Regions from separate parts of the Nocardiopsis sp. NPDC055879 genome, predicted to be linked through region 1. Evidence: predicted binding sites of a transcription regulator. Region 1 holds the regulator's gene; the other holds the start of a gene.
What was found. Region 1 encodes LexA, which represses DNA repair genes until DNA is damaged. Its sites were predicted from a motif close to TCGAACANNTGTTCGA; they were not measured.
Positions count from the first base shown of each region.

Region 2: a site for LexA is predicted at 2,241-2,256, ahead of ruvC (crossover junction endodeoxyribonuclease RuvC). Genes of this name have one in related genera too.

Region 1 covers NZ_JBSHCT010000008.1:129,247-133,453, reverse strand. Annotated here, with positions in the region: gene ACWGKS_RS11470 (hypothetical protein) at 1-486, shown strand, start outside; gene ACWGKS_RS11465 (hypothetical protein) at 483-1,139, shown strand; gene ACWGKS_RS11460 (alpha/beta hydrolase family protein) at 1,146-2,243, opposite strand; gene lexA (transcriptional repressor LexA) at 2,337-3,011, opposite strand; gene nrdR (transcriptional regulator NrdR) at 3,688-4,197, shown strand.
Region 2 covers NZ_JBSHCT010000001.1:443,310-447,516, forward strand. Annotated here, with positions in the region: gene ACWGKS_RS01845 (hypothetical protein) at 1-136, opposite strand, end outside; gene ACWGKS_RS01850 (lipopolysaccharide kinase InaA family protein) at 183-1,280, opposite strand; gene ACWGKS_RS01855 (NUDIX hydrolase) at 1,316-2,092, opposite strand; gene ruvC (crossover junction endodeoxyribonuclease RuvC) at 2,284-2,832, shown strand; gene ruvA (Holliday junction branch migration protein RuvA) at 2,881-3,498, shown strand; gene ruvB (Holliday junction branch migration DNA helicase RuvB) at 3,517-4,207, shown strand, end outside.

The sequences.
Region 1 (4,207 bases):
GGTGGCGACGACACCCACACCGCTGCCCCCACGTGTGCCGCGGTCCCCCAGGACACACTCGCCGAGGTACTGCCCGGGGCCGTCCTGGAGACCGACGACCAAGGTCCCCTGAGCGGCGGGGAGAACACCGTGTGCGTGTGGAGCACCGCGGGGGCCACCGATGGTGACCGGACGATCCTGCGCGTGGACCTGTCGGCCCGCTTCACCGACGCCTCGGCCGAACCCGCCGTCAGTGGCGACGAGGCGGCGGCCCTGGCCCATCAGGCCGTGGTGCCGACCCGGGGCGAACCCGTCGAACTCCCCGGCGCAGCCGGCGCCGAGGTCTGGCGCGGACAGCTCCCCGGCACGGCCGAACTCGCCTTCCACACCACCAACCTGTTCGTACGGGTCACCTACACCGGGGAGTCCGAAGGAGACCCCGTCTCCTTCGAGGACGCCCGGGACACCGCCGTGGACGTGGCCGGACGAATCGGTGAGGCGCTGTGAGCGGTACCTACGAGACCGACCCCGGAGCGCCTCCGCCACAGAGCCGTACCTTCGCGGTCGTCCTCCTCGTCGCGCTCGTGCTGGTGGTGATCGCGTTCACCGGCTGGCTGATCTGGTACCTGCTCCGAGGCGGGGCCGAACACGGCGCCTACGAGGCCGCCCCCGAGTGCGCCATCGGCGAGACCGAGGTCCTGGCCGAGCTCGTTCCCGACCATGAACTGGAGATCGAGGAGACCGTCGGCAGCGCCCAGGACACCTTCGGCACCGGATCGCAGTGCCGTTGGGCCACCCCGCAGGAAGGCGGAACCGCCGTCCCGGCCGCGGCCACGCTCATGCTGGTCGCCGCCCCGGTCGAGGGCGGCGACGAGACCGCCGCCGACACCCTGGAGTCCACCGCGGCGGGCAACGACCCACGACCGATCGACGATCTCGGTGACCAGGCCCTGACCTGGGTGGAGATCGGCGCCTTCGAGGTCGGCTGCACCGGTGTGCGCGTCTCCAACCTCTACCTGGAGTCCTGCTACACCGCCTCCACCGACTACGACGCCGTCGGATCGGTCGATGGGGAGGCGGCCGCGGCCGAATCCGAGCGGCTGGTCAGGTCGATCGTGGCGGAACTCCCCGAGAGCATCGAGGCGGACGAGACCGACTGAGCGGTCTCACCACAGACCCTCGACGAACTCCCGCACCGCCGGGGACACCTCTGGCGAGAACGCCCGGTCGGCGTCCAACGCGGCGGCGCCGGGGGAGTCGTCGTACTCGCGCAGCACGTGGTCGACCCCGGCCAGGTCCACCCGCTCGGCCCCCTCCAGACCACCCATCAGCCGGTCGACCTCGTCCCGGGTGATCTGGGCGTCCTCATCGCCCCAGAGCACCAGGACGGGGGTCCGTTCGGGCAACGCGGCGGCCAGTTCGGGCGGGTCGAAGGCATCGATCCAGGCGAGGAAGTCCTGGTTCTGCGGGGAGAACAGACCCGTGGTGTCGCCCTCGGGCAACTCCTGACCGCCCCGTACCGCGGCGCGCGACGTCCGGGCGTGGGACAGCATCCGCACGGCCTCGGCCTCACTGAGCGCACCCTGCGCCTCGGCGGTCCGGACCTGCTCGGAGACCTGACGGTCGATGACGTCGAGCATGCGCGTCCCCGGCGGAGCCGCCAGAACCAAAGCGGGTTCGGCGCCGTCGAGCACCTCGTGCGCGCGTAGCGCGTACAGCGCGCCTTCGCTGTGGCCCACGACGATCGTGCGCTCGGGGTCGACTTCGGGCTGTTCAACCAACGCCGTGTAAGCGGCGGCCATCTGGGCGTCGAAGACCTCGGGATCGACCGGTTCCTCCAGGGCTTCCCTCACCTCGTCGTCGAAGGTGGCGGGGTCGCCGCTGCCCAACTTGTCGTAGCGAAGGGTCGCCACCCCGGCGTCACCGAGCACCCGGGACAGGTTGAGGTTGGTGTCGGCCTCGGGGCGCCCGGCGCTGTTGCCGTCCCGGTCGGTGGGGCCGCTGCCGGAGATGATGAGCGCGCCCGGCACCCCGTTCTCGGAGCCGCTCTCCCGCGGCGCGGTGAACGTGCCGTCGACGGTGAACCCGCCACCCTCGAAGCTGAGCTCGCGCTCGGCACCGCTCACCCCCGGAGGTTCGGGGCCCTCTTCCTCGGCGGGGCCACAGGCCGAGACGAGCAGGGTGAGGGCGGCGATCACCGAGACCGAGCGGCCACGGCGTCGTACGCGGCCGCGGGCGACGGGGGTGTGGGCAGGAATGGACACGCCCTCAGCGTATCGGCCGTGCCCTCCCGCACCATCCCGGCCGTGCCCTGGTGGGCGTGGCCGGGGCGGTGCGGTCGTCGTTCCCGGCCAGGGTCAGACGCGGCGCATGACCGTGACGACCTTGCCGAGGATGGTCGCGGCGTCGCCGTTGATGGGCTCGTAGGCGTCGTTGCGGGGCATCAGCCACACGTGGCCGTCGTCCCCGCGACGCAGCACCTTGACGGTGGCCTCGTCGTCCAACATGGCCGCGACGATGTCGCCGTTCTCGGCGGTGGGCTGCTGGCGGACCACCACGAGGTCGCCGTCGGTGATGGCGGCGTCGGTCATGGAGTCGCCGACCACGGTCAGCATGAACAGCCGACCCTCGCCGACCAGCTGACGCGGTAGCGCCAGGACGTCCTCGACCGATTCCTCGGCCAGGATCGGGCCACCGGCGGCGATCCGACCGATCAGCGGCACCGCGGCGGCCCGGGTCGCGTCGGCGGTGAGCTCCTCGGGCTTGATGCTCTGCGCGGTGTCGCGGCCGGGGGCGCGCAGTTCGACCGCGCGCGGCCGGTTCTGGTCCCGGTGCAGGTAGCCCTTGCGCTGGAGCACCTTGAGTTGGTGCGCGACGCTGGAAGGGCTGGAAAGACCGACGGCGTTCCCGATCTCTCGGATGGACGGCGGAAAACCGCGCTCGCGCACATAACGCTGGATGCAGTTGAGAACGCTTTGCTGGCGCGCGGTCAGTTTGGGGGCTTCGGGCACGGCACCGCCCGTGTCACCCACGGGCGAAAGAACGGTGGTGTTTCCGGGGTCGACGACCTCGGTGTTGTCCTCCGGCACGGCCGGGCCTCCTCGGCGTTCGGTTCGGTCAGGGCCTGTTCGGGTGGCCGGTGACGGGTCCGTCGTCTCACGAGTGGGCGAGACGGCGAAACCGGTGGGAAATCAAGGTCAAGATTAGTCGTTGCACACGGTGATATCAAACAAGCGTTCGAGCGGCCGAGGACGGCGACTTCGCCTTTTCGGCGGGCCTTTCCGATGACCCTCGGTTAAGTATGTACACGCGTTCCCTCGCCGCTGTCCGTCGAATGCCGAAAACGGCTTTCCCGGTGCTTCGCCCGAGGCGGCCCCGGAGCGTGTCCCCGGAGGTCGCGTGGATGCCGGAAAGCCCGCCGGGCAAGGGATTCCTCACCTGTGGAACGCGCGCCGAACGGGGTCCCCCCGGGTGCGGTCCCCTTATCCTTGGAAGCGACCCCCCGACGTATTCGAGACCTCCTCCCCGGTGGAGGCGGGTCCTGAGCCCCCACTTGAGGAACACGCCTAGGGGCGGGTTGCGACCCGTGCCCCCGGGGTCTAGGTTCGACCACAACATCTGGTGTTACCAATGGGGTATGTGCCTAGAAGTTGTGGTTAGGTAGACTCAAGGGTTGTGGTTCGGGTATAGGGAAGCAGGTGAACCAGGATGCATTGTCCGTTCTGCCGTCATCCGGACACCAGGGTGATCGACAGCAGGTCCACCGACGACGGTTCCGCGATCAGGCGACGCCGCTCCTGCCCGGTCTGTGAGCGACGCTTCACCACACAGGAGACCGTCCTGCTCATGGTCGCCAAGCGCTCCGGGGTCACCGAGCCCTTCAGCCGGAGCAAGATCATCGCCGGGGTGCGCCGGGCCTGCCAGGGGCGGCCCGTCTCCGAGGACGCCCTCGCCAAACTCGGCCAACAGGTCGAGGAGGAGATCCGAGGCCGTGGCGTGGCGGAGGTGCCGGCCAACGAGATCGGACTGGCCATCCTCGTCCCGATGCGCGACCTCGACGAAGTCGCCTACCTGCACTTCGCCAGCGTCTATCGGGGCTTCGAGAGCCTGGCGGACTTCGAAGCGGAGATCGCCAGCCTGCGGACCGATCGTGAGGACGGGACGGAGAAGGACCAGGACTCCGATCCGGCCATGCCCACGGCCGACACCGCCTCATAGCGGGCCCGGG
Region 2 (4,207 bases), on a different contig from region 1:
GGGTCGGGTGCGGCTTCCAGCCGGCGCGCGCCTTCTTGGTCGCGTTGTCGTGGTAGTCGAACGCTCCGATGCCGCGCGAGTCCCGGAAGGCCTGGCGGGCGTGGTAGGCGTCGGTGGACCAGTGGCTGCTTCCCATGTCTGTCTCCGTGGATCGTGATGAGGGTGGGTGCGGGGGCGAGATTTCAGTCGGGCATGTGGAAGGGGTGGAACCGGGGTGGCCCGAAGGTCCGCTCCAGGGCCTGGTCCAGCTCCTCCAGCAGGGCGAACGCGTCGGATGGTCGCCGCTCGGGCGCCGGCAGCGAACTGCCTCGTGCGAACGCCGCCAACTGACGCGGTAACCGGCCCGCGGTCACGAACTCCACGCACCTGGTCGCCATGTACACGTCGGTGGCGGGTCGCGCGGGGCGCCGGGCGGCGACCTCGGGCGGATACACGTCCTTGCGGTGCGGCACCATCGCCGGGACATGCGGGGCGGTACGGGTCGCGTCGAAGGTCACCGAGTAGCACCAGTCCACGAGCACCAGACCGTGCTCGTCCGGGTGGATCAGCACGTGTTCGGGCACCACGGCCCCGTGCACGACGCCGGCCCGGTGGGCGTCGCCGATCGCCACCAGCAGTCGGCGCCACATCCAGGCGGCGTCGCGGGGATCGACCCCGTCGGGGTAGGCGCGCCGCACCTCGGCCAGGTCGTAGAACCCCGACAGCCGCCGCAGGACGTTGCCGTGCCGCTCCACCCGCGTGGCCGGGTCCCGGTGCCGGAGCGTTCCGACCAGTTCGGGCCTGAAAGCGCGGTAGCGGGGCGCGCCGCACTCGTGGATACGCCGCAGCGCGGCGGCCTCGGCCCGCACCAGGTCGTTGTCGCGGGGCGCGCGGGGAAGTTTGAGCACCGCGTCCCGCCACCGGTCCCCGTCCCGGTAGCGCACCGCGCGCAGGTCGGCGATGTCGCCCTCGGCCACGGGGCGGCCGCGGTCGACGTGGTAGGTGCGCTCCTCGGTGGTCAGCACCAGGTCGTCCAGGCCCGGACCGCCCTGGACCGCGTTCCGGTAGCGGCGCCAGGCGTCGGTGAGACGGGCGAACCCGTCGGCCGCGTCGTCCCGTCGCCGCGTGGGCGCGGTGTCGGGGTGCAGGAGCCTGGCGAGCCGGCGGTAGACGGCGGTGGCGTCCGGCGGGATCCGGCCGTCCCGGGGCGGTGCTCCGAACAGGTCGGTGGGCCCGGTGGCCATGTCGACCCCGCGCAGGGCCGAGTCGAAGTCGTCGTGCGTGCGCGATTCGCCGTCCATGTCGTCCTCCCTTCGGGGGTGTGGGTCGGGGCCGGTCATTGGGCGCCGCGGAGCAGCGGTGGGTGCAGCAGGGCGGCCTCGCCCGCCCGGTACAGGCGGGCGCGTCGTCCGCCGCCCGAGCCGCCGCGGTCGGCCAGTTCGCCGGTGTCCTCGACGAAGCCGGGTGTGGCGAGGATCTTGCGGTGGAAGTTGGCGGCGTGCAGGGTGCGCCCCCAGATCGCCTCGTACACCCCGCGCAGGGCGGTGATGGTGAAGGTCGAAGGGAGGAACGCGGTGGCCAGCGACGTGTACTCCAGCTTGGAGCGGGCCCGTTCGACGGCGTCGTCGAGGATGCGGGCGTGGTCGAAGGCCGTCTCCTCCTTCGTCGTCCAGGGCACCCACGCGGCTTCGGAGATGTCGCGTCCGGTCCCGGGATCGGGCAGGTCGGGGGCGAACACCATGTACGCCACCGAGATCACCCGCATGCGCGGGTCGCGGTCGAAGGCGCCGTAGGTCCCCAGCTGTTCCAGGTGGATCTCGGTGGGCATCGGGGTCTTCTCGGCGAGGACCCGCAGCGCGGCGTCGGGAAGGTCGAGGTCGGCCGGTCCGGCTTCGGAGTCCTGGGCACGGACGAATCCGCCGGGCAGTGCCCACAGTCCGCGTTGGGGGTGCGCGGCGCGGCGGGCCAACAGGACGTGGGGGAGGCCCTCGCGGATGGTCAGGGCGACCACGTCGACGGTCACCGCGGCGGGTGCGAAGGCGTGCGGGTCGTAGGAGGAGAGGAAACCGCGCTCGTCCCCGTCGTCGTATCGCCCATCGATCCCCTCGGACACCGTTGACCCCTCTGGTTGTTCTCAATCTGAGTAATTCTCGATTCGAGAACAACATAACCCGAGCTTCGTCCGCTGTCCAGTCCCGGGACGGTGGCGTCGACACGCCCGAAGGGCGGCGGGCGCTGTCACTCCGCGCCGCTAGCATGGTGCGAACGAACGTTCGATGAATCGATGGAAAGCAGGGTGACCACGTGCGCGTGCTGGGGATCGACCCGGGACTGACCCGCTGCGGCATCGCCGTGGTCGAGGGATCCATCGGTCGCCCACTGCGCCTGATCGCCGCCGACGCGATCCGCACCAGCCCCGACACCGACCTGCCCCAACGCCTCCTGGGCATCGAACGCGGCATCGAGGAGTGGCTCGACAAGTACGAACCCGAAGCCGCGGCCGTCGAACGCGTCTTCGCCCAGCACAACCTGAGCACCGTCATGGGCACCGCCCAGGTCAGCGGCCTCGCCCTGGTCTGCGCCGCCCGCCGCGGCCTGCCCGTCGTCACCCACACGCCCAGCGAGGCCAAGGCCGCCATCACCGGCAACGGGCGTGCCGACAAGGCGCAGGTCGGCACGATGGTGGCGCGTATCCTCGGTCTCGATGGCCCGCCCAAACCCGCCGACGCCGCCGACGCCGTGGCCCTGGCCATCTGCAACATCTGGCGCGGCGGTGCCCAGTCCCGGGCGGCCCAGGCCCAACAGGACTTCGCCCGCAAGGTGGAACTGGCCCGCCGAGCGCGCGGCCGCTGACACCGCCCCCAGGAAGGAGACGGACACCCCTCCGGGTGTCCATGACAGATGATCGCGTTCCTCACCGGCCGGGTGGCCGCACGCGGCGCGGGCAGCGCCGTCATCGACGTGGGCGGGGTCGGCATGTCCGTCCAGTGCACCCCTTCCGCCCTGTCCCGACTGCACGTGGGGGAGGAGGGCACCGTGGCCACGAGCATGGTCGTGCGCGAGGACTCCCTCACCCTGTTCGGGTTCGTCGACGACGACGAGAAGCACCTGTTCGAGCAGTTGCAGACCGCCTCGGGGGTGGGCCCCCGTCTGGCCCTGGCCATGCTCGCCGTGCACAGCCCCGACAGCCTCCGCCAGGCCGTCCACACCGAGGACACCGCCGCCCTGACCAGGGTCCCCGGCATCGGCAAGAAGGGGGCCCAACGCATCGTGCTGGAGCTGAAGGGCAAGCTGGAGGCGCCGATCAGTACCGACGGCACCCTGCCCGGCGCGGACCCCACCGCCACCGCCCGACCCAACGGCGCATGGCGGGGACAGGTGGTCTCCGGACTGGTCAACCTCGGCTGGTCCGGCAAGGACGCCGAGGCCGCCGCCTCCGCCGTCGCCGCCGAGGCCGAGACCACCAGCGACGTCACCGTCCTGTTGCGCAGCGCCCTGCGCAAACTCAGCCGCGCCTAAGGCCCGAAGGAGAACCCCGTGCACGAACGTGATGCGGTCTCGCCCGAGGCCGACGTCGACGAACTCCGGATCGAGGGGGCACTGCGCCCTCGAATACTGGACGAGTTCGTCGGCCAGGAACGGGTCCGCGAACAGTTGTCCCTGGTCCTGCACAGCGCACAGCGTCGCAACCGCGCTCCCGACCACATCCTCATGTCCGGCGGTCCAGGTCTGGGCAAGACCACCCTGGCCATGATCATCGCCGCCGAACTCGGTGCGCCGTTGCGCATCACCTCCGGCCCCGCCATCGAACGCTCCGGTGACCTGGCCGCGGTGCTCTCCACCCTCCAGGAGGGCGAGGTCCTCTTCCTCGACGAGATCCACCGCATGGCCCGGCCCGCCGAGGAGATGCTCTACGTCGCCATGGAGGACTTCCGGGTCGACGTCATGGTCGGCAAGGGCCCCGGAGCCACCGCGATCCCCCTGGACATCGCCCCGTTCACCCTGGTCGGGGCCACCACGCGGGCCGGGATGCTGCCCGCCCCGCTGCGTGACCGGTTCGGGTTCACCGCGCACATGGACTTCTACGAACCCGCCGAACTGGAGCGCATCCTGCACCGGTCGGCGGGGCTGCTCGGCGCGCCCCTGGACGAGGACGCCGCCCGCGAGGTCGCCGGGCGTTCGCGCGGTACGCCTCGTATCGCCAACCGGCTGCTGCGTCGGGTCCGCG